3 regions of the Exiguobacterium sp. R-17 genome follow, and region 1 is predicted to be linked to each of the others. Evidence: predicted binding sites of a transcription regulator. Region 1 holds the regulator's gene; each other region holds the start of a gene.
The links. Region 1 encodes Rex, which represses fermentation and respiration genes when NADH is low (regulators of the CRP and FNR family bind a similar motif). Its sites were predicted from a motif close to TTGTGAAATATTTCACAA; they were not measured.
Positions count from the first base shown of each region.

Region 2: the regulator Rex is predicted to act here: its motif matches at 4,579-4,596, upstream of ACN9MT_RS03130 (cytochrome C oxidase subunit II).
Region 3: the regulator Rex is predicted to act here: its motif matches at 4,991-5,008, upstream of pflB (formate C-acetyltransferase).

Region 1 covers NZ_CP184372.1:2,748,413-2,755,815, forward strand. Annotated here, with positions in the region: gene ACN9MT_RS14370 (S8 family serine peptidase) at 1-3,062, opposite strand, end outside; tRNA gene ACN9MT_RS14375 (tRNA-Ala) at 3,285-3,360, opposite strand; gene tatC (twin-arginine translocase subunit TatC) at 3,465-4,244, opposite strand; gene ACN9MT_RS14385 (twin-arginine translocase TatA/TatE family subunit) at 4,252-4,449, opposite strand; gene ACN9MT_RS14390 (redox-sensing transcriptional repressor Rex) at 4,449-5,108, opposite strand; gene ACN9MT_RS14395 (ATP-binding cassette domain-containing protein) at 5,276-7,177, shown strand; gene ACN9MT_RS14400 (hypothetical protein) at 7,177-7,403, shown strand, end outside.
Region 2 covers NZ_CP184372.1:594,216-601,618, reverse strand. Annotated here, with positions in the region: gene liaF (cell wall-active antibiotics response protein LiaF) at 1-479, shown strand, start outside; gene ACN9MT_RS03150 (sensor histidine kinase) at 476-1,501, shown strand; gene ACN9MT_RS03145 (LuxR C-terminal-related transcriptional regulator) at 1,498-2,127, shown strand; gene ACN9MT_RS03140 (b(o/a)3-type cytochrome-c oxidase subunit 1) at 2,227-3,918, opposite strand; gene ACN9MT_RS03135 (cytochrome c oxidase subunit II) at 3,920-4,390, opposite strand; gene ACN9MT_RS03130 (cytochrome C oxidase subunit II) at 4,403-4,516, opposite strand; gene ACN9MT_RS03125 (Crp/Fnr family transcriptional regulator) at 4,749-5,456, opposite strand; gene ACN9MT_RS03120 (CDP-glycerol glycerophosphotransferase family protein) at 5,619-6,773, opposite strand; gene tagD (glycerol-3-phosphate cytidylyltransferase) at 6,826-7,215, opposite strand; gene ACN9MT_RS03110 (CDP-glycerol glycerophosphotransferase family protein) at 7,232-7,403, opposite strand, start outside.
Region 3 covers NZ_CP184372.1:607,030-614,432, reverse strand. Annotated here, with positions in the region: gene ACN9MT_RS03210 (diguanylate cyclase domain-containing protein) at 1-632, shown strand, start outside; gene ACN9MT_RS03205 (diguanylate cyclase domain-containing protein) at 643-2,430, shown strand; gene ACN9MT_RS03200 (hypothetical protein) at 2,485-3,129, opposite strand; gene ACN9MT_RS03195 (DEAD/DEAH box helicase) at 3,126-4,298, opposite strand; gene ACN9MT_RS03190 (hypothetical protein) at 4,327-4,755, opposite strand; gene pflB (formate C-acetyltransferase) at 5,095-7,344, shown strand; gene pflA (pyruvate formate-lyase-activating protein) at 7,379-7,403, shown strand, end outside.

The sequences.
Region 1 (7,403 bases):
AGTGGTTGCTTTAAGACACTTTTGCCATTGACGAGGATATCGTATGACGCAACTCCTGTTCCTTGGTCGCCTGCTGTCCATGAAAGTGTTGATTTCGCAGCATCCCATTTCACAGTCGCTGCTGGTTTTTTCGTATCGACATAGACTGGGAAGAGATTCGTCTGCCATTTTGCGTTCGGATAATCGATCACCGATTTGACTTTGTAGTAGTAAAGACCATCTTTGACCGGTTTCCCGTTGATCGTTCCGTCCCAAGCAGCGCTTGTGACTGGTGTGTAGCCGTCCTCTGAACCGCTATCATAGTAGTTCTTGACGACGTCCGTTTGCATATCAAGCTTCTGAAGTGTTGTTTTATTCCGGTCAAGAATCGAATACTCGACTTTTTTCGCATTGCGAAGGAATGAGATGATCGGGAAAGCTTCATCTGCGCTACCGTCGTTGTTCGGTGAGAACGAGACTTTGTTCGCGACAACTTTTCCAGCGGCATTCGTACCAAGGAATTCGAAATCATCCTTCACTTCAGTCGCTAGACCTGTCAATCCGTAGAACGTGTTGTTTTTATCGTACAATGGTGCATCTAAAATCGGAGCTTGATCCCATTTTCCTTTGAATCCAACATAAGGAACTGTCAGTTCTGGATTTTTGCTCTTCGTATCGATCAGACGGACGAATCCTTCGACGAAGTAGCCGTTTTTAAAGACTTGTTCAAGCGGAAGCTCGTTCGCCCAGTCAGTTGTGTTCTTCAAATCGACGGACACGCTGATTTTCGTTGAGCTCTTCGGATTAATCGAGACTGAACTCGCTTTCTTCGAGCCGACTGCAAATGAGATCGGGTATGTGCCTGTGTTGGCATCTACCGTACCGATCGTTCCTTTTTTGAAGATTCCATTTGCTTCAAGGAAGTTCGATCCTTTTGCACCGAGATCTGATTGAACCGTTCCCGCTAGCTTATACGTCACTTTTTCATTGCTGTAGTTTTTTAAATCAAGCGTAAATGTGAACTTCTCGCCGACTTCCTTCAAGGATGCCTTGCCTTCACCTGACTTTGTCTCTGTGATGACGACTGGTGTCTTCATCGCAGCACGAAGATCCATCAGTCCAGCTCCCTCACGACGTGGAGAGTAGAAGTTGCCTGTTTTCAATTGTGCGTTGTATTTTCCTTGATCGAGTTGCGGACGCGATGTATTCATCAAGATATTTTTGGCGAGTTTAACGCGTGTTGCACCAGTGACTTTGAAGTCCTTCGCAATCCGTTGCATGACGAGTGCTGTTCCACCAGCGACGTGTGGTGCTGCCATCGATGTACCGCTCATGACGCCATACTCGTTATCATTAAGCGTCGAATAGATTTTCCCACCTGGTGCCGTAATTTCCGGCTTGAAGTCAAGGCTTGGCGTGACACCCCATGACGTGAAGTCAGACATTTGTCCTGCGACCGGGTTATCGGTTGAGACCGCTTTTCCGTCAAATGTCACTGCGATCGCCTTGCCTTCTTTTGCTTTTGCTTCGAGATCATTCCCGTCCGCGATGCTAAGCGTCACGAGTGGAATCGTCGGATTGTTGAGCGCCATGCTGACGTAATCCCCATGATCGACTTTACCACGGACGATGACACCTGCTGCGCCTTGCTTCTCAGCTTCTGCTTGAATCATGCTGTAGTTAAAATCACCTGTCCGCACGACGAAGACGACTTTTCCTTTGACGTCTTTACCTTCATAGTTCGAAGCTTGACCGTCACCGACATACACGACATCCTTCTTCTCTTTATCGAAGACGGCAATCGGATTCGGCGAATCTTGTTTTTGGTATGCCAAATAACCGGCATCCTGACCGTCGATCGTCAGCGCCATGCCTTCAAGCGTCAATTTCGTATTTTCGAGTGACGCGACTTGGAGCGCCTGGCTCGTCAATCCTGGTGCACCAACGACACCGATATCCGGGTTTGCTGTATATGGATTACCCGCACCATGACCTGCAAACGCCGAGTTACCAGCAGAGATCGCACACAAGATACCGTTGTTCATCGCGTTGACGATCGCGCGTTGCTCCGGATCATCTGCGTTGACGAACGATGCCGTCGAACCCAGGCTCATGTTGATGACGTCCGCTCCAAGTGCGATGGCATCATCGATTGCTTTGATGTAGATATCACTAAATGTCGATGGCATCCCTGGATCGTTACCGAAGACCTTCATCGCAAGGAGCTGTGTTTCTGGAGCGACCCCTTTAATGCCGCCGTTCGCTTCATCCCCGTTTGCTCCGACCGTACCTGCGACGTGCATCCCGTGCATCGATGCCCCCGCACCTAAGTCACGGATTTCGCTGTCGTGATCGGCATAGTTATAGCCGTACGGTACTTTTTCCGTGAAGTACTTTCCTTTTAAGCCTTTTGTTTCTTTCGCACTCTCGACTTTCGAAGAGGTTAAATCCACCTTTGTCTCTGGACTCAAGACCATGTCTTTGTGCGATGGATCAATCCCCGTATCGATGACCGCGACGACGGTTCCTTCCCCTTTGAAGCCATAGTCCTGCCACGTTTCCTTCGCATTGACCATGTCCTTGCTGTACAGCATGTCTGGCTTGGCACCTTTATCGACGGTTGGGCGCGCATATTCGTGCGCGATATGCACACTTTTGACTCCGTCGAGTTGTTTGATATCTTCGATGTCACCGAACTTCACTTCACCACTGAATCCATTGATGACGGTTGTGAAGCTTTCTTTATATGTAACAGGAATCGCCTTTTTAGCGATAGCTGACTTGACTGATTTTTGGACACTGACGAGTCGATCCTTGATCGATTCCTTTTCGGCATTACTCAATGTGCTATACCGCTTGTTTTGAGCTTGGGCGATTTGAATCGCCGGTTTTTGTTCCATCTCGATGACGACTCGGACTTTATCCGATTGTTTGTAGTTCTTTTCTTGCCCCGATTTCTTCAGTGAGAGCGCCTGCGGTTTTTGACCCGTCGCTTTGTCTTGCGAGGACAGTGCACCTTGCGCACTGACTAGATTGGAAGACGTCATTAAGACGGCTGCCATAAGTGCAATCTTCTTCTTCATGCGTTCGTTTCCCCTTTTCTGTAAAACCATAGTAGTAATACTAATAAAACAGTTTAAAGAAAATTCTGTATTTTTAGTTTAATGAAGTTAATGGAAATAAACAATTTATATTTGTCTATTTTTTTAATTTATTTCTTTTTGGTGACATTTTATATTTGGAAGGAATTTAACTGGGAACATAAAAAAACTCCTCGAGCACTCGAGGAGTTGAACGTATGCACTTGGTGGAGACTATCGGGATCGAACCGACGACCTTTTGGCTGCCAGCCAAACGCTCTCCCAGCTGAGCTAAGCCCCCATGAATTATCTTTAGTATACGCATCGCTAACTGCTTTATCAATATAAACATAACGCTTTCATAAAAAAGAATTCCTCCCGAAATTGCTGGAAGGAATTCACGATTCATTTATTCAATTCACGCATCAAATCCGCCTGTCGTTCAAGCTCTGCCTGTTGCTCGAGGATCAAGACCTTTTTATACGTCCGCGCAGAAATCAAGATACTGATTTCATAGAGAACGAACAACGGCACTGAGATCATCAAGTGTGACGTCACGTCCGGCGGTGCGATCAATGCCGCAACGACGAACAGCGCGAAATACGCATATTTCCGATTCTTTCGCATGAAATATGGCGTCACAAGACCAAGACGTGTCAGGAACATCGTCACGACCGGCAATTGGAAGAGAAGACCAAACGGCATCGTCAACCGGATCAAGAAACTGAAGTAGTTTTCGACCCCGATGACTTGCTCGATCCCCAATTCTTTCCCGAGATCCGTTGAGACTTCAAGCAAGAAAGGAAGCAACCAGAAATACGAGAAGGCTACACCAGCCAAAAATAGAAAGAAGATGACTGGAATATATGTCAGTGTTGCTTTTTGTTCCTTTTCATAAAGCCCTGGTCGGACGAATGCCCACAGTTGATACATCCAGAACGGTGACGCTAAAATCAGCGCGATGATGAACGCAAGATTCAAATACAACATTAAAGGATCGGCGACGTTGAAGGCATTTAATCCGATACCGAGCTCTTTTAAGTCTGCTTGCAGAAAACGGACGAGCGGTCGGACGAGCGGAAATGCGACAGCGAACAGGACGACGACAATGAGGAGCGACCAGACAATCCGCTTACGCAGTTCGTCTAGGTGCGACGTCATGCTTTGTTCTTGATCAACCGTCATGATTCAATCACTTCTCTTTCGGTTCGTCCTTTTTATCGTCGTCCATGATGCCGTTCGTGGCATTTTTGAACTCTTTCAATGTTTGACCGGCAGCACGACCGAATTCCGGTAACTTCTTCGGTCCGAAGATGATCAACGCGACGACAGCAATTAATCCGATACTCGCAGGTCCGATACCTAACGTGAGCGGGATAAGGTTTTCCATTATGATTTCACTCCTTCAGCTGATTGCGAATAATGCTTCATGAAATAAACTAACGACTGCAACTCGATCGATAAATCGATGTGATGAACCCGAACGCTCGCTGGCACGTTCAACCGTGCAGGCGTGAAGTTCAGAATGCCTGTCACACCATACTCGACTAACTCATCCGCTACTGACTGTGCGAACTGGGATGGAACCGTCAAGATGGCGACATCGACCTGATTCGCTTCGATTTGTTCTTTCATGTCCGAAACATGATAGATTGGAACGTCATGCGTCGTTGTTCCGACCTTCTCTTCGTCCGCATCAAACGCAACGACTATCCGAGTACTATTATTCTTTAAAAAGTTATAATTTGCAAACGCTGTTCCGAGATGACCGACCCCGATTAAGGCGACATTCGTCACCTCATCTTGATTCAAGGTTTTCCGGAAAAACGTTAAGAGATGTTGAACGTTATATCCATACCCCTTCTTCCCTAGTGCCCCAAAGTAGGAAAAGTCGCGACGAATCGTTGCTGAATCAACCTTCACCGCCTCGCTTAACTCAGCAGAAGAGACGCGGAGCTTACCTGAATTGTATAAACTTTGGATGAAACGATAATATAGCGGCAACCGTTTTGCTGTCGCTTGTGGAATTTTTGTGTCTGGTCCATTCATCCTGCAGTTCCCCCTTCGGCCACATCCATCGTGGCACCCAAATCTTTGCAAAAAGCTTTCTACTCTCCTTGATTGTAAACCACTTCACATAGAGTCACAAATAATATATTCCGCAGGACCTCGCGCTTTTGTTCGTGATAGACTAAAGGGTGGAAGGATGGATGGAAATGATACTCTTACAAGTCAACCAACTCTCGAAATCATTCGGCGTCGAGCCGATTTTAGAAAATATCAAATTGGAAGTACAAGAGCGCGACCGGATTGCGCTCGTCGGTCGCAATGGTGCCGGTAAATCAACCTTGCTCAAAATCATCGCTGGTGAACTCAGTCATGACTCGGGCGATATCATGAAAGGTAAAGATGTCAAAATCGGCTATCTCGCGCAAGACAGTGGTCTCGAATCGAATGAGACGATCTGGAACGAGATGCTGACCGTCTTTGAACATCTGCAAGAACAAGAACGGACACTGCGCCGGATGGAAATCGAGATGGGCATGGAGCACATCTTGAACGACCCGGTCGCTTACGATCGACTTCTGAAGACGTACGATCAAGCACAACATGACTTCTCAGAAGCAGGTGGTTATCAGTTTGAAGCGAATATCCGCTCCGTCCTGCACGGCATGCGCTTTTATCCAGACGATTACTCACGCCGGATCCAGACATTGTCCGGGGGTCAACGGACACGGCTCGCCTTAGCGAAGATGCTCCTGCAAGCACCAGAGCTTCTCATTCTCGATGAGCCGACAAACCACCTGGATATCGATACGCTTGCTTGGCTTGAAAGTTACCTCGGTGGTTATCGTGGTGCCGTTCTGATCGTCTCGCACGATCGGTACTTCCTCGATCAAGTCGTCAATGTCGTCTATGAGCTCTCTCGTAATGTCTGTCGTAAGTTCACGGGGAACTATACGAAGTACCTCGAGCAAAAAGCGGCATTGTACGATCAAGAAATGAAACAGTTCGAACAGCAGCAAGAAGAAATCGCAAAGATGCAGGACTTCATTCAACGAAACATCGCTCGGGCGACGACGACAAAGCGTGCTCAAAGCGTTCGAAAACGGCTCGAGAAGGTCGACCGGCTCGATCGACCAGATGGAGATGAACGCAGTACGGTCCTCTCCTTCCCAATCGAAAAACAGAGCGGGAATGACGTTCTTCAAGTCAATCAATTGGCAATCGGTTACGAAGAAGCTGTCTCAAAAGACATCACGTTCCGCTTGCAACGCGGCGAATCACTGGCACTCGTCGGACCGAACGGAATCGGGAAGTCGACGCTCTTAAAAGTCCTCGTCGGTCGTTTACGTCCTCTCTTCGGTGATTTCCGTTTCGGCACCGGCGTCTCGATCGGGTATTACGATCAAGAGCAAGCGGAACTCAATGACCGGAACCGTGTCATCGATGAGATTTGGAACGAATGGCCACTGATGCGCGAACAAGAAGTCCGTTCTGTGCTCGGACAATTCCTGTTCAGCGGCGACGATGTCTTCAAAATCGTTCATGAATTGTCTGGTGGCGAACGCGGACGTCTCGCGCTCGCAAAACTGAAACTCCGGAAGACGAACGTCCTCATCCTTGACGAGCCAACGAACCACTTGGATCTTGATTCGAAGATGGTCCTTGAGAACGCCCTCGTCGACTATGAAGGTACGCTACTCTTCGTCTCCCATGACCGCTACTTCATCGATCGGATCGCGACACGCGTCATCGAGATGAGTGAAGCTGGTGTGACAGAATACCTCGGCGATTATTCGTACTACACAGAGAAGAAGGCCGAACAAGAAGAAATCGCTCGCCTTGAAGCCGAAGAGGCAAAAGCGGCAAAAGTCACAGCATCGAAGACGATCGACAAAGAAGCACAGAAAGAAGAAAAAAAACGCCGTCAGCAAATCGAACAACTCGAACAAGATATTGAACGGCTCGAACAGCGTTCAGCGGAAATCGAACAGTTGCTTTGCGAACCGGAAGTCTTTAATGATATTCCAAAAGCGACAGCGTTATCTGCGGAACGGGACCAGATCGATGTCGATCTACTCGAATTGATGGAACGATGGGAGAACCAACACTGATGCGGACGAAAAGCTTTTTCATTAACTTGATTCAAGGACTGCTATCCGGCATCCTTTATTTCGTACCAATGTATGCGGACTACGTGTCGACCTTCATCCGGCCGGATGCCTTTAATGCTGCGCTTCCTTTGTTTCTCCTGATTTCTTGTATGATTGGTCTCGTCATCCAGACATGGAGCGGTCTTTTCGTCAGTTTACTCTCGGGATTATGCTGTACGCTCCTGAC
Region 2 (7,403 bases), 850 kb from region 1:
TTGTCATTGCCGGAATTTTGCTCTATCTTGGGATCATTCTTGTGACACGGCATTCTGTCCGTGAATTTTTGTTTTCACGGATTGCCCCCCATCAATATGAAGAGGAAGGCATCAAGATTCAACCAGCTTACTCCTTCTCGACCCAGGCCGATGCACCGTATGTCTTACAGGACTTAAGTGAACAGTTCATCGTCAAGGATTTAGAAATCGATTTGACGCATGCCTATGTCCCGGAAGGTGAAACATTGATCGTCGTCAGTGGCGTCGTCGGGGACGTCCGGATTCTTTTACCGTCCGGTTATGATTATACGCTCGACACGTCGATCGGCTTCGGAAGCGTCAAGACGGACATCCGCCGTATTCCGACCTTCTTCAATCGACGCATTCAATTCCGAGCACCAGAATATGGTGAAGCGACGCGGAAGGTTCGTATTCATGTCATGCTCGGTATTGGCAACGTGGAGGTGTCTTCGATATGAAGCGTGATCAATTTCCGCTTGGTGTCATCGCTCTGCAAGTCATGACGGGCTTCTTGACAGCCGTCATGACGACGTTGTTATTCTTAAGTACACGCCAAGTCGATTGGCATGTTCTCTTCGTCCGTCAGCAAGACTTTCCTGTCCTTTTACTCGTCATCGGACTCTCATTACTACTGCCGCTTGCTATCGGTAGCATGCATTATTTTTTCTTGCGTCGTGACTTCAAGCGTGTCACGACTGCCATCATCGAACTGGAGCAAGGAAAAGATGTCACAATTGTTCCCGGTCCCTATTTTCATACGTTGACACGCCTGTCACGAATTGGAAAACGTATTGACGAGCAAGTCGAGACCGTTCAAAAGATCAGCACGCGTCCGCAGCACGTCGAACAGGTACGGATTCAAGCTGTCACCGAAGAACGCAAGCGACTCGCACGTGATTTACACGACTCCGTTTCACAACAACTTTATGCCATCTCGATGATGACGACAGCAGCCAAACAGACGATTTTGTCTCAACCTGAAGCTGCTGCCAAACAAATCGAAATGGTCGAGACGATGGCACAAACGGCACAGTCTGAAATGCGTTCGCTCTTACTTCAACTTCGCCCCGTCGAACTCGAAGGGATGACGTTACAACAAGGACTTTCTCAACTGCTCGAAGAATTATCTAGAAAGCAGTCCACACAATTGAGTTGGAAGTTAGAAGAGATGTCACTCCCACGACAAATCGAAAACGAGTTGTTCCGGATCGTTCAAGAAGGATTAACGAATGCCTTACGTCACGCGAAAGCGTCCCATATGGATATCGAGCTCCGAGAATTCAACGAAACAATTATCCTGAGCATGAATGATGATGGTGTTGGATTTGTTGTTGATGAAAAAAAACTTGCCTCTTATGGCATCAATTCGATGCGAGAACGAACGGCTGAGATGGGTGGAACGATTCGTCTCGTCAGTGTTCCTGGACAAGGAACCCAAATCGAAGTAAAACTTAGAAAAGATCGGATGGTGCAAGTATGATACGCGTATTATTAGTAGATGACCACGAGATGGTCCGGGCCGGTGTGTCTGCTTTCCTTTCCACACAACCAGACATCGAGGTCGTCGCTGAAGCTTCGGATGGTCAAGTGGGAGCCTTGCTGGCGCTCGAACACCGACCGGATGTCATCTTGATGGATTTAGTGATGGAGCCAGTTGATGGCGTCGAAGGAACCCGGTTGATCCGCAAAGACTGGCCGGAAGCAAAAATTCTCGTCGTGACGAGTTTTCTTGATGACGAGAAAGTCTATCCTGTCATTGAAGCGGGTGCGATGAGTTACGTTTTAAAGACAGCTAGCGCCTTTGACATCGCAGAAGCGATTCGCAAGACAGCAAACGGTCAATCCGTCATGGCAGCACAAGTGACCGGTAAAATGATGGAACGTCTTCGTCGTCCTACGACACACTTACATGATGATTTAACGGAACGTGAGCAGGAAGTTCTTCAATTGATGGCTCGTGGTATGGCGAACCAAGAGATTGCGGACGAATTATTCATTTCCTTAAAAACCGTCAAAACACATGTCTCGAACATCTTATCAAAACTAGATGTCGTAGACCGTACACAAGCTGTCGTCTATGCCTTCAAGCATAATCTCGTCAAATAAGATTTAGCCCTTCATTACTTATTCTTTAAGCGCATGCCAAAAACCCCGAATCGTCTCTTAGTCAGAGACCGTTCGGGGTTTTGATGTTGTACGAAACGATTACCAAAGCTTCCATCCCGGAGCGCCTGGAGGGGCGTTTTCAATCATATGCCAAATCGGTACTGTGTACGCAAACGCAATCAAAGCGAACGTTACAAAAATCCATAGCTTCCAATTTTCAAAGAAGAGTGGCGTTGCCATCGCCTCTTCTTCCGTTTCAGCAATCGGAAATTCTTCCGTTCCTTTTGGTGTACGAAATGCAAGTTGGAACATCGCATACAAGAACAATAGAATCGAGATGAATAAAATCGTCCCACCAATTGCCATGGCGACATGATATGGAATCCAGTCAGCGACGATCGAATCTTTGAAGTAGGCGGCAGGACCCGTCCGTCGTGGATTACCGAGTAGACCTGAGATATGCATTGCTGTCGACATGAAGAGCATTCCGATCGTCCAGGCAGCCGTTTGAATAAGCCCAAGACGATTCATTGCCGCTGTTAACGTTCGACCACGTAAGAGCGGGACAAGCCAGTAAGCCGTTCCAAAGAACGTCAATGCCACAGCGGCACCGACCGTGATATGAAAGTGTCCTGTGACCCATAACGTATTGTGAACGATGATGTTTAGTTGATGGGATGCGTTGATGACACCACCTGCACCTGCAGGAATGAAGAACAACATCCCGATGAACGGTGCAAGAAAACGTACATCGCGATACGGCATTTTTTTCACCCAACCAAATACCCCGGTCGCCCCTTTCCGACGACCCGCCAACTCAAAAGTCGCAAACATCGAGAAGGCTGTCATCAATGATGGAATGATGACGAGGAACGTTAAGACGACTTGGACATACTTCCAAAAAGCAGAAATCCCCGGCTCTAACAATTGATGGTGAAAACCAACCGGGAACGAAAAGAGGAGGAACAATAAAAATGACATACGTGCTAACGCGTCAGAAAAAACCTTTCCACCAACGATTTTCGGGATGACTGTATACCAGACGATGTAGGCAGGTAACAACCAGAAATAGACGAGTGGATGACCAAAGTACCAAAATAGCGTCCGGGATAGCTCGATTCCGACCTTATCCGTCCAACCAAGGGATAAGGGAAGGAGCTGAAAAAGAATCGTCGCTGCTACTCCGAGTGTCGCAACCACCCATAATAAGGCAGTCATAATACTCATGTATGCTTGAAGTGGTGGATGAACGCCAGGGTGTTCCCGTTTATAATCAGCATACATACGGAACATGGCACCAGAAGCAATCCACGTTCCGACGACGAAGATGACGAGTCCAATATAAAATACTGGATGTGCCTTGAGTGGTGCATAGAATGTATAGAGGACGGAAGCTTCTCCTGCAAGTACCATCCATGTGACGAGGATGACACCAAGGATCATGAACCAGAATCCAACCCACCCGAGACGTCGAGGAAAGTCTTCGAAACGTCCAAAGGATTGACCTAAAAATGAAAACAGTAATCCAAATATGAATAATGTCGTAAAGACGATCGCAAGCATTAACCCGTGGGCAGTGAGAAGCTCATAGTAGCCGACTCCAGCAATTTCTGGAATGACACCTGTCCGCACCATCGTTTGCAACAATCCACATAAACCACCAATCAATAAGGCAACGAGCGAAAAACTAACATGTGCGAAAGCGAGCTTCGCTTCCTTAATTCCGATGACGGTAGCAGGCAGACCACGCTCCATCTCGAACTGTCTTAATTTTTTTGAAATGGCATTCATCTTATTCCACCACCTTGATTTTGGTTGCCATCATATGATGACCCGATCCACAGTATTCATTACAGACGACCAAATACTCGCCAGCTTCCTTGAATGTATATTCAATGGAATTGATATGACCAGGAACGACCATCATATTGACATTCGTCTTGACAATTTCAAAGCCATGGACGACATCTTTTGATGTCACCAAAAAATCAACCGTTGCCCCTTTGGGAATGACCATATCTTTTGGTGTGAATTGGAACGCTTGTGCGACGATGATCGCTTCGTATCGGTCGTCATCGATTTTTTTTAGTCCTGGCTTGTCGAATGGTTTCGTTTGATCAACTTTCGTCGGATCAATCAATGTTGCATCGGATGGCGGTTGATTTCCGGATGCAAAAGCGGATACGCCGATGATGGTTAAAAAGACGCCAAGCATCACTGCTCCAAAAATCAGCCAGATTTTTTCTAGACGATGAATATGCATTGTGACTCCCCCTTACCGTGATAAGAATAATAGAAAGATTGAGCTCCACATCCCAATGATGATACCTGCTACGATCAGGACGGCAATAAATGTTCCTTTGAGGTTTGATTCTGATTTTTGGTCCATGGTGATTACTCCTCTCCTGCTTTGAACTTGTCTTTATTGTAAGAATTCAGCAAGTTCGGAAACTGTGATATATATCACTTCAAATGTGAAGAATCCGCACTTTTCTTTCTAAAAACACACAAAAAGTTCACATCTGAACAAGAGAAGGAGGCACGACTCATCTACAAAAAAAACAATCCATACATGAGACAGAAAATTCTGCTTCACGTTTGAATTGTTTGTACACTATCTATTAAATTCGACAAACACCTGCTGGGCATCCTTCACAATGACACAGATCACGCAGATATTGTGCATCATGAATGATGATTTCTTTTGGCGTCATCGAAATGACACCTTCTTTTTTCCACTGGGAGAACATCCGATTGACCGTTTCACGCGGTGCGCCAATCAATTGACCAAACTCCCCATCGGATGGACGTTTTGCAAGACGGTAGGTTTCTCCTACTTGTTCCCCTTCCATCGCGATGAGACGAAGTAACGTCGAAGCTAATGCACCCGGTTTTCCGAACAATAGCAAGTCGCGCAATTTAGTCTCCGTTTGTTTCCGCATCAATGCTTGCCACCGCATGATCTCAAGCGCAAAAGTACCATCCTTTCTCATGAGTTCCTCTAATTTTTCTTTTGAGAGGAAACCGATGATACTATCCTCCATCGTCTCGATACTGTATGAACTCGGAAAAGCTTCTCCTACATCAAATTCACCAAATAGATCCCCTTTGAAATATAAGAACATGAGTAATGGACTGCCTTTTTTCGTCAACTTCGATAGTTTGACGCCTCCTTGTTTCACATAAAACAACTTGTCGTTCATTTCCCCTTCCCAACAAACGATGGAATCCTTTTTGAACGTCGTTTCCGTCATGAAGCTCTCTAGTAACGTTCTTGTCTCAGGTGATAAGATGAACGTATTTGCTTCAGTCGTTCCACAAGTCAGCATATCCATTTCTCCTCTCCTTTTCTTCTGCTTTTAGTATAGAACATCACAGTTCAAAAGAATGGATTTTCAAAAGATTGTCAAACTTTGTTCAATGTTTCACATTATTTTTGAAAAGTATCTGACGACCGCTTTCTAAAACTAAAGCAATCGTCAGATATAGTATCACATACCTGTTCCGTAATAATGATGAACGATTCGTTCAACTGCTTGACCTGGTGGGTGATCATACCAACTTGTTTGGAATTCCTGCATGTGCTGACGGCACTCTTCAAGTATCGCGTCAGACACGATCCACTCCATCAATTGCGCCATCTGCTCCGTCTGTCGCACCGGTAATGGTTTCGGATACTGATCGACAAGTCCTGGTAGTTGTCGATATGTATCGATGTCCGGTGTGTATAAGAACGTTGGAATCTCAAGAAGACAGCTTTCAAATGGAATCGATGAATAGTCGGTCACCAGAACATCCGTGATGAGCAAATAATCATTGATCTGATACGTGTCATCCACAAGATGTATATGGGCGGAACGATAGGTCGAAAGCGCTCGGATCGTCGGATGTAACTTAACAAGAATCGTCCAGCCTGTTTTAGCCAGTTGTTCAAATTGTTGAATCGTGTGATCTTCCGTTCCTTTATATTCGCGGTAAGTCGGGGCATACAATAGAATCCGGCGGTCGGGTTTTACATAACGTTCTTTTAAATCAAGCGCCCGATGTTCCCGCTGAACCTCATCATACCAATAATCCGTCCGCGGCATGCCGAACGGTTTAAAATGAGATCGTTTTAAATCATGCGGTGCCATGAATTGTGTCGCACAACGCATCCCCGGCACGATGAAATCACCATATTCCTGATAGACACGTCGGAACCGATTTCGTATCCGTTCCGATACGAACAGGCTTTTCGAAGAAGTTAGTCCAAACTGCTTTAACGTTCCGCCGGCATGCCATAGCTGGATACGTCGTGTTCCACGTCGCGTTTTAGCAACACTGAATTCCGCAACATAATTATCGACGAAAACCGTCCGGGAGGTCGCAAGTAAATATGCGAGTCTGACGAACCGTAATCGACGAAAGCGAAGCATTCGGTCTGACTTCCATAAATCCGGCTGCTTCATGAAATGGTGATCATATACAAGATACCGTTTCTCATTTGGCAATTCCTGCGCCAAGCGATCATTAACAGGTTTTGCGTTATCCCCGTATGTCATCCAAAATAAAGTGACGGGGCGAAGCGGTAACAACCGAAAGACACCATAACAAATACGAAACAACAATAAATAGACCCATACGATTCCTTCTCTAACCACTTTCATCCTGCCCTTCTACGAAGAAAGACCGCACGTCGTCGTGTGGTCTCCTCTTCAATCACTTCGAAGCTAATTCCGATTTAATCTGACTCGTAGAAATACCCTCAGTTCGGCTAAGGTAAACGACTTCACAATGCTCTTTTAAGAAGTCGAACTCGCCTTTCCAATCATCACCCATGACGAAGAGGTCGACGTTATGCTTCTTCACATCTTCTACTTTTTGATCCCAGCTGTTTTCCGGAATGACTTCATCCACATAACGGATAGCTTCAAGAATCATCTTCCGATTCTCGAAATTATGGTAGGACTGCTTATGTTTCAAACGATTGAATTCGTCCGTTGAAATCGCAACGATAAGATAGTCTCCCATCGCTTTTGCGCGTTTTAAGATGTTGATATGACCCCAGTGTAATAAATCAAATGTTCCGTACGTAATAACCTTCTTCATGATTCTGCTCTCCCTTTTATCCGTGAATTCTCTTTATGATCGTCTTCATTGCCCGTTCTGAAGCCTGTCCATCATCCCATTGACAATACGTCTCTTGGAACGCTCGAAATGCTGATGCATACCGTGTGTGCCAATCATCTAACTGGTCCAGCTCTTCAAACAGTGCCGTTTCAGTCGACAACAATGGT
Region 3 (7,403 bases), 860 kb from region 1:
ACCTCCTACATGTACCTGCTACGGAGGAGCATCCAGAAACCTTTTTGAATACGACAATCATCGATATTCCACATCAGCAACGCTATTTCGTCGTCTTAGCGGATGTCACAGAAGACTATCAACAGGAAGTATGGCTAGAACGTATGGGATACCATGACTCACTCACTCGTTTACCAAACCGGCGTTACTTCGAGGAGCAACTCTATCTAACTCTGCCAACGCTAGATTATGGCTCCTTATTATTCATAGATTTGGACGGATTCAAACAAATCAATGACACCTATGGACATGATGTCGGTGATTTACTGCTACAAGAAACAGCAACGCGTCTTCAATCAATGACGACGCCAACTGATCTCGTCGCACGCCTTGGTGGAGATGAATTCTTGATCTTCATTCAGGCATCTGCCTCGGAAACTCGACAGTTTGCCGAACACGTTCTCGAAATCCTAAATTATCCATTCTATATCAACACGTATATGCTTCATATCACACCATCTATCGGAATTTCCTTATACCCTGAAGACGGTAAGAGTTCAGAACAGTTATTGATTCGGGCAGACGAAGCCATGTACCAGATCAAGAAGAACGAGAAAAATAACTATATGTTCGCTGTCCACATCAAACGTTAGGAGGGATCCCGTGCTTAAATCAAACTACTTCATCCGTTGGTTCCCTGCCATGCTCGTAATCTCTTTTATTCTAATGATCCTTACTACATGGACTCCTTCCATCTCTAATGGGATTGTCGAACAGGTACTTCAGTATGTATCACTTGGGTTGATCGCTTACTTCATTCTTACGGCTTATCGTAAGGAACAAACATTAGTCGTACCCAGACGAAATTTCTGGCTGATTGCTTTAGGATCACTGGTTTTATCCTATATCGGTTCCATTTTTGAGACGTTACGTTTTGTCTATTCAGACTTTCCAATTCCATCTATTTATAGCCTGATTTTATTTTCAATATCCCATTACGTATTCTTATACGCGATTTTTTACCGAATCATCACAAAACGAACACTCGGACAACATGTACTTGCTTTCGTTGATGCCGCGATTATCGTCATTTTCATTGGACTTGTCGCATTCCATGTCCTCAATGAACTGACGAACCCTGGGCTTCAGACTGTTCCTTATGCCATCATCGTCATTACGAACACATCACTCGGTTTGTTCGTTTTTTTCTATTTTACGTTCATCCAAGAAACACATTGGGTATCACGGATGGCCTTATTTCTATTATTCTTATCCATTTTCATTCGTGGTATCTATGAAGTCTCTAGTGTCTACTTCCCTGATTTTTCAGCGAATTATCTGGTGTTCTTCCCGATATTGATTCGTTTGGCGCAAAGTGCAGCTATTCTATGGCATGTTGATCATATTGAAGAAGGAACTGCTCGAACGACGGTCATTCCTCGTTCGTGGCTTCCTTTACTGGCCATCCCTTTGTTCATCCACTACATGGTGGAACAAGAAGGTGGAAAACTCGACATCTTTATCATCTTATTCCTACTAATCGTTCGACAAATCTTGATTGCCCGTCAACATGGGTTGATTGTCGCACAATTACACGAACGAAATGAACAACTCGCTTCACGCATTGAACATCGAAAACAACAAATCCAAGATAGTGAACAACAGGTCATTCCACTCTTCCTCGGTCATCCTGATCCGATGATTCGACTCGATCAGTCCGGCACTGCGCTGTACGCGAATTTAGCTGCCCAACGTCTGTTTCATTTGCCAGATATGACGATTGAACATGTTCCTCGTACGATGCGTCATTTGTTAGAAATGCTCGAAACGAACGTTGATGAGTATGAGGATGAACAAAGTCGACGCTATGAAATCATTGATATTCCGATTCAAATTACCGCTACCTCGATGGGACGATTCACGATTTTACATGATGTCACGGAAAGCAAAATTCGTCAAAAGAGAATCGAATACCATGCCTATCATGATGCTTTGACTAATATCGGAAACCGTCGTTCCTTAGAACGAGATTTCTCAAATCGACTCTCCGATAAGAATTATCTTGCCTTAGTCGATTTAGATGGATTTAAGCAAGTCAATGATACGTATGGTCACGAGGCAGGAGATTATGTATTAATTGAAGTTGCGAAGCGATTGAGCGAACATACAAGTTCTTCGGAATCCGTGTATCGCCTCGGTGGAGATGAATTCGCGATCCTTTTACAAGCCGATGATGAACTCTCCTTACGCCGAAAATGTAAATCCTTTTTACAATTTTTAAGACGTCCCTATGTCTATAAAGGACAATCTTTATTCGTTTCCGCAAGCATCGGAGTGACAGCGTGTCATGAGGCCGATCTTGAAACATGTTTAAAGCAAGCCGATCTTGCCATGTATCGCGTGAAACATCGGGATAAGAATGATGTCGCTTTATATCGAGCGGACCCATGAAAAAAACCTAGGACATATGACTTTTTGTAGTCAACGTGTCCTAGGTTTTTTGAGTTATTCTTCGGGTCTTGGTGCAATGTTACCTTCTTCGATATCGAGGAGCAAGTCGATTAATTCCGCACAAAACTCTGGATATTGACGAAGTAACGCGTCTTCTCCCACTTCATCCACGAAGTCCGTCAACAAAGCGAGGACTTCTGGTACTAATGCGCGCGCTACCTTCATGTAGGCAATCGCAAAGCGCCACTTCCCCGAAATATAGAGCAGTTTCCCAATCAACAGATCCCCCGGTTCGACTTCAATCTCAGCCAAATCCGTTTGATATGTCTGTTTCGACATTAAGTCAACAACACCCTCTGCATCGACTTGAAACAGCGAAGGCATCGGGTCAGCTAATCCACGTAAGGCGCGATATAGACTAGGTGATAACTCGTCTTTTATCTGCTCGAGAAAACGACCGTGCGGTGTTTTTCCTTGATCATCCGTTTCATAGAAGATCGCCCAGTCAACGAATAAGTCCCGGAACAATTCAGCATCTTTTAAATACCAACGTCCTTCTGTCGCAATCTCTTCAATGAAAGCGACCCAGTCCGTACTGCGTGCTGTTGCTGCTTCCTGATACATTTTTTTCAAGGCTGCATTCATTTCCGCTTCAGAAACCGTCGTCGGAAATGGAATTACTTTTCGATCGTTCTTCATTTCGATCGCCCTTTCCGGTGAGGAGTAGCCGGTCGCTTAATCGTCTGAGGAGCTGTGAATTCACGTTTCGGAATGACTTCTCCGCGGTAAATTTCCATTGGCTCCATCTCGACGCCCATTTGCTTTGCAAGTGTTTTTAAGTGTTTTAAATCTTGATCCGTGACAAGTGCAAGTACCATCCCATTTGCGTTTCCGCGTCCCGTCCGACCTGAACGGTGTACGAAATCGTCAAGCGACTCCGGTAAATCGTAATGGACGACGTGTGTGACCGCTTCGATATCAAGCCCACGCGCCGCAAGACCTGTCGTGACGAGTAAAGGAAACTCTCCCTTTTTATAAGAACGCAAGGTCTCCATCCGCTCTCGTTTTCCTTTTTCAGCGTCTAAAATCCGGTATTTCAGTGAGAATTTACTCAACTCGCCATTCAATGGTCCAAGGAATGAGCGATTGTTGATGAATGTCAGCACTTTTGATCCTTGCATGTTCGCCAGACGACGTAACAATTCCGGTTTCTGACGACGTGAAGTCTCCAAATAACCGAATGTCACTTGTGTGCTGACGGCACGCTCAACACGAATCGTCTCAGGATCATTCGCAAGCGTCCGTCCCCATTCTGCTGTCCGTTCCGGCAATGTCGCTGAGACAAATGCCAGTTGTCGATCGCGTAGCGCACTATTTGCGATTCGCGTCGCCGAGTCACTCATGCCACTTTCATAAATTTGATCCGCTTCATCTAAAACGATCAATTTCACCTTATGCATCTTCAGCTTCTTCGAATCAATCAACTCGACGAGACGTCCCGGTGTTCCGACGATGATTTGCGGCTTTTTCTTCAATCGTTCATATTGTCGCTTTAATTCAACACCACCAATGAATGCACCGGATTTGATACCACTTCCTTGAGCAAATAATTGAATGACTTGATGAATTTGCATGACGAGTTCCCGTGTTGGTGCCGTGATGACGACTTGCACGTGTGGCTCTTCCACTTCAATCTTTTCTAAAGCTGGAATGACATAAGCAAGCGTCTTCCCTGTACCTGTCGGCGCTTCAGCTAGGACATCTTTTCCTTCGCGCAACAACGGAATCGCTTGTTCTTGAACAGGCATCAACTCTGTAAAGCGTGCCCGTTCCCATGCTTCCTGTAAAAATGGTTTTGTAAAGTTCATAACGATTTCTCCTACTCTCTTAATTCCATCATGCCGTTACGTATTCGACATGATCTCCTGATGCATCACGGTATCCCCGTAATGTCTGTGTATATTCATTTCCTGCGTCGAGCAATCGGATGTGGAACCGGACTTCTCCTTCACCAGCTTCTTCCTCTAAAATCTCGAAGCCTTGGATGACACGATCCTGTAATTCTGCAGCGAGTGCCGGATACACGGCAAGACTGGCATACGTCGCTTTTACGTCCACGGGACGGCGAACAAGCGCAATCCAGTACGATTCATCATAGCCGATAAAGTCTTCATAATCAAAATCATCTTCAAACCGAATCCAGAATCCATCACCTTCAAATTCTGTGATCATCCCAGTTCGCGTCGAACCTTCCGATCCGATTTTCAGTGAGACCCAGTCTCCCGACTGATAATCTCCTTGTTGTGTTAATGACACATACTCCATTTGGCACACCTCCACGTTCTATATTCCCTTTTTCATTGTCAACGATACGTCGTAAAAACACAAGATACCGTAACGTGACATTCCTCACAGTTTCAACTGTGCTAGTGGATCTTTTTCAAATCAGCCCATACAGTTTCGCGAAAATCTTGATTTACCAGGCTTCACCTGTTTTTTAATCTTCACTCTTTCATAAGTACAGAAATAAAGAAAGCCCGTCATATCAACGTTTAATCACTTGTTAAAATATTCACATGAACGTAAAGGGAATCTCTACCTCCTTTTGTTACACTATTCACATAAGGAACTGATCATTAGCTCAATTTTAAAGGAGTGGTATCCATGTTATTAGAAAAAACAAGTGCCTGGGCAAACTTTACGTCTGGTGAATGGGTAAAAGCGATCGATGTCGCAGATTTCATTCGACTCAACCGCACGGAATATACAGGAGATGATCACTTTTTAGTCGGTCCGACGCAAGCGACGGAACGGCTCTGGCAACAAATTCTACAGCTGACAAATGAAGAACGACAACGTGGTGGTGTGTTTGCCGTCGATGCCAAGACACCATCAACGATCCTCTCGCATGATGCAGGATATCTGAATCGCTCACTCGAAAAAATCGTCGGTTTACAGACAGACGAGCCGTTTAAACGTTCGATTCATCCAAACGGCGGGATTCGGATGGTGAATGATGCCTTAGCTGCGTATGGTTTTGAAGCAGACGAGACCGTCACGAAAACCTTCAGCGAGTACCGAAAGACACATAACCAGGGCGTTTTCGATGCCTATACCCCAGAGATGCGTGCCGCACGTAAAGCCGGTATCATCACAGGATTACCGGACGCCTATGGACGCGGACGGATTATCGGCGACTATCGTCGCGTCGCCTTGTACGGAACGGCACGCTTGATCGAAGAACGTAAGCAGGATTTAAAGGCACGTGGTGGATTCTTATCTGAATCAATGATTCGTGATCGCGAAGAGATGAATGAACAGTTGCGTGCATTAACGGAACTGACCGAGCTTGGAACTCGCTATGGTTTCGATCTCTCCCGCCCTGCAGAAACAGCACAAGAAGCATTCCAGTGGGTCTACCTTGCTTATCTTGCTGCCATCAAGGAGCAAAACGGGGCAGCCATGTCACTTGGTCGCGTCTCGACGTTCCTTGATATTTATGTCGAACGTGATCTTGCGGCTGGTCGCTTGACGGAAGAGACTGCACAAGAACTCGTCGATCATTTCGTCATGAAGCTTCGGATCGTTAAGTTCTTACGGACACCAGACTACAACGATCTGTTCTCAGGTGATCCGACATGGGTAACGGAATCAATCGGTGGAATGAGTGAAGATGGACGATCAAACGTCACGAAAAGTTCATTCCGCTTCTTACACACGCTCTCGACACTTGGTCCGGCACCGGAACCGAATCTAACCGTTCTCTGGTCTATTCAGCTTCCACGCGGATTCAAGGAATTCTGTGCGAAGATGTCGATCGTTTCAAGCTCGATTCAATATGAAAACGATGATTTGATGTTACCGGTTTATGGAGATGATTACGGCATCGCTTGTTGTGTCTCCGCGATGCGGATCGGGAAACAGATGCAGTTCTTCGGTGCTCGAGCAAACCTTGCAAAAGCATTACTTTATACAATCAATGGCGGAATGGACGAGAAGCTCAAAATCCAAGTCGCCCCAGCTACACCATTGATGCTCGATGAAGTACTCGATTACGAGACGGTCATGGCGGCTTATGATCGTCAACTCGATTGGCTCGCGGAACTGTACGTCAACACACTGAATGTCATCCACTACATGCATGATAAGTACAGCTACGAACGGATTGAAATGGCTTTACATGATCCGGAAATCTTACGGACGATGGCATGCGGTATCGCTGGTTTATCAGTCGTCGCTGATAGTCTATCCGCCATCCGTTATGCGACAGTTCGTCCAATCCGAGATGCGGATGGGGTTGCAGTTGATTTCAAGATCGAAGGCGAGTTTCCAAAGTTCGGGAATAACGATGAACGGGTCGATCAGATGGCGGTTGATCTCGTGACGCTGTTCATGGAGAAAATCCGTAAACATCCAACGTATCGCAATGCGCTCCCGACACAGTCTGTCCTGACGATCACTTCAAACGTCGTCTACGGTAAAAAGACAGGAAATACACCCGACGGACGCCGTGCGGGTGAACCATTCGCACCGGGTGCTAACCCGATGCATGGACGTGATACCCGTGGTGCTGTCGCCGCCTTGACGTCTGTCGGAAAATTACCATATGAACATGCGCTCGATGGTATCTCCTACACGTTCTCGATCGTGCCAAAAGCACTTGGTAAGGATGAAGCCACACGTATTCGAAATACGGTCGGATTACTTGACGGATATATGGGCGGTACGACTTCAAAAGGACATCATTTGAATGTCAACGTCTTTGACCGTGAGACGTTACTTGATGCCATGGAGCATCCGGAACAATATCCGCAGTTAACGATTCGGGTATCCGGTTATGCCGTCAACTTCATTAAACTGACGCGTGAACAACAGATTGATGTCATCAATCGTACGTTCCACGGTTCTCTCTAAAATGATGTGTAGTATGTGAAAGGAAGTGAGCAGGATGACCTATGGTACGATCCATTCCG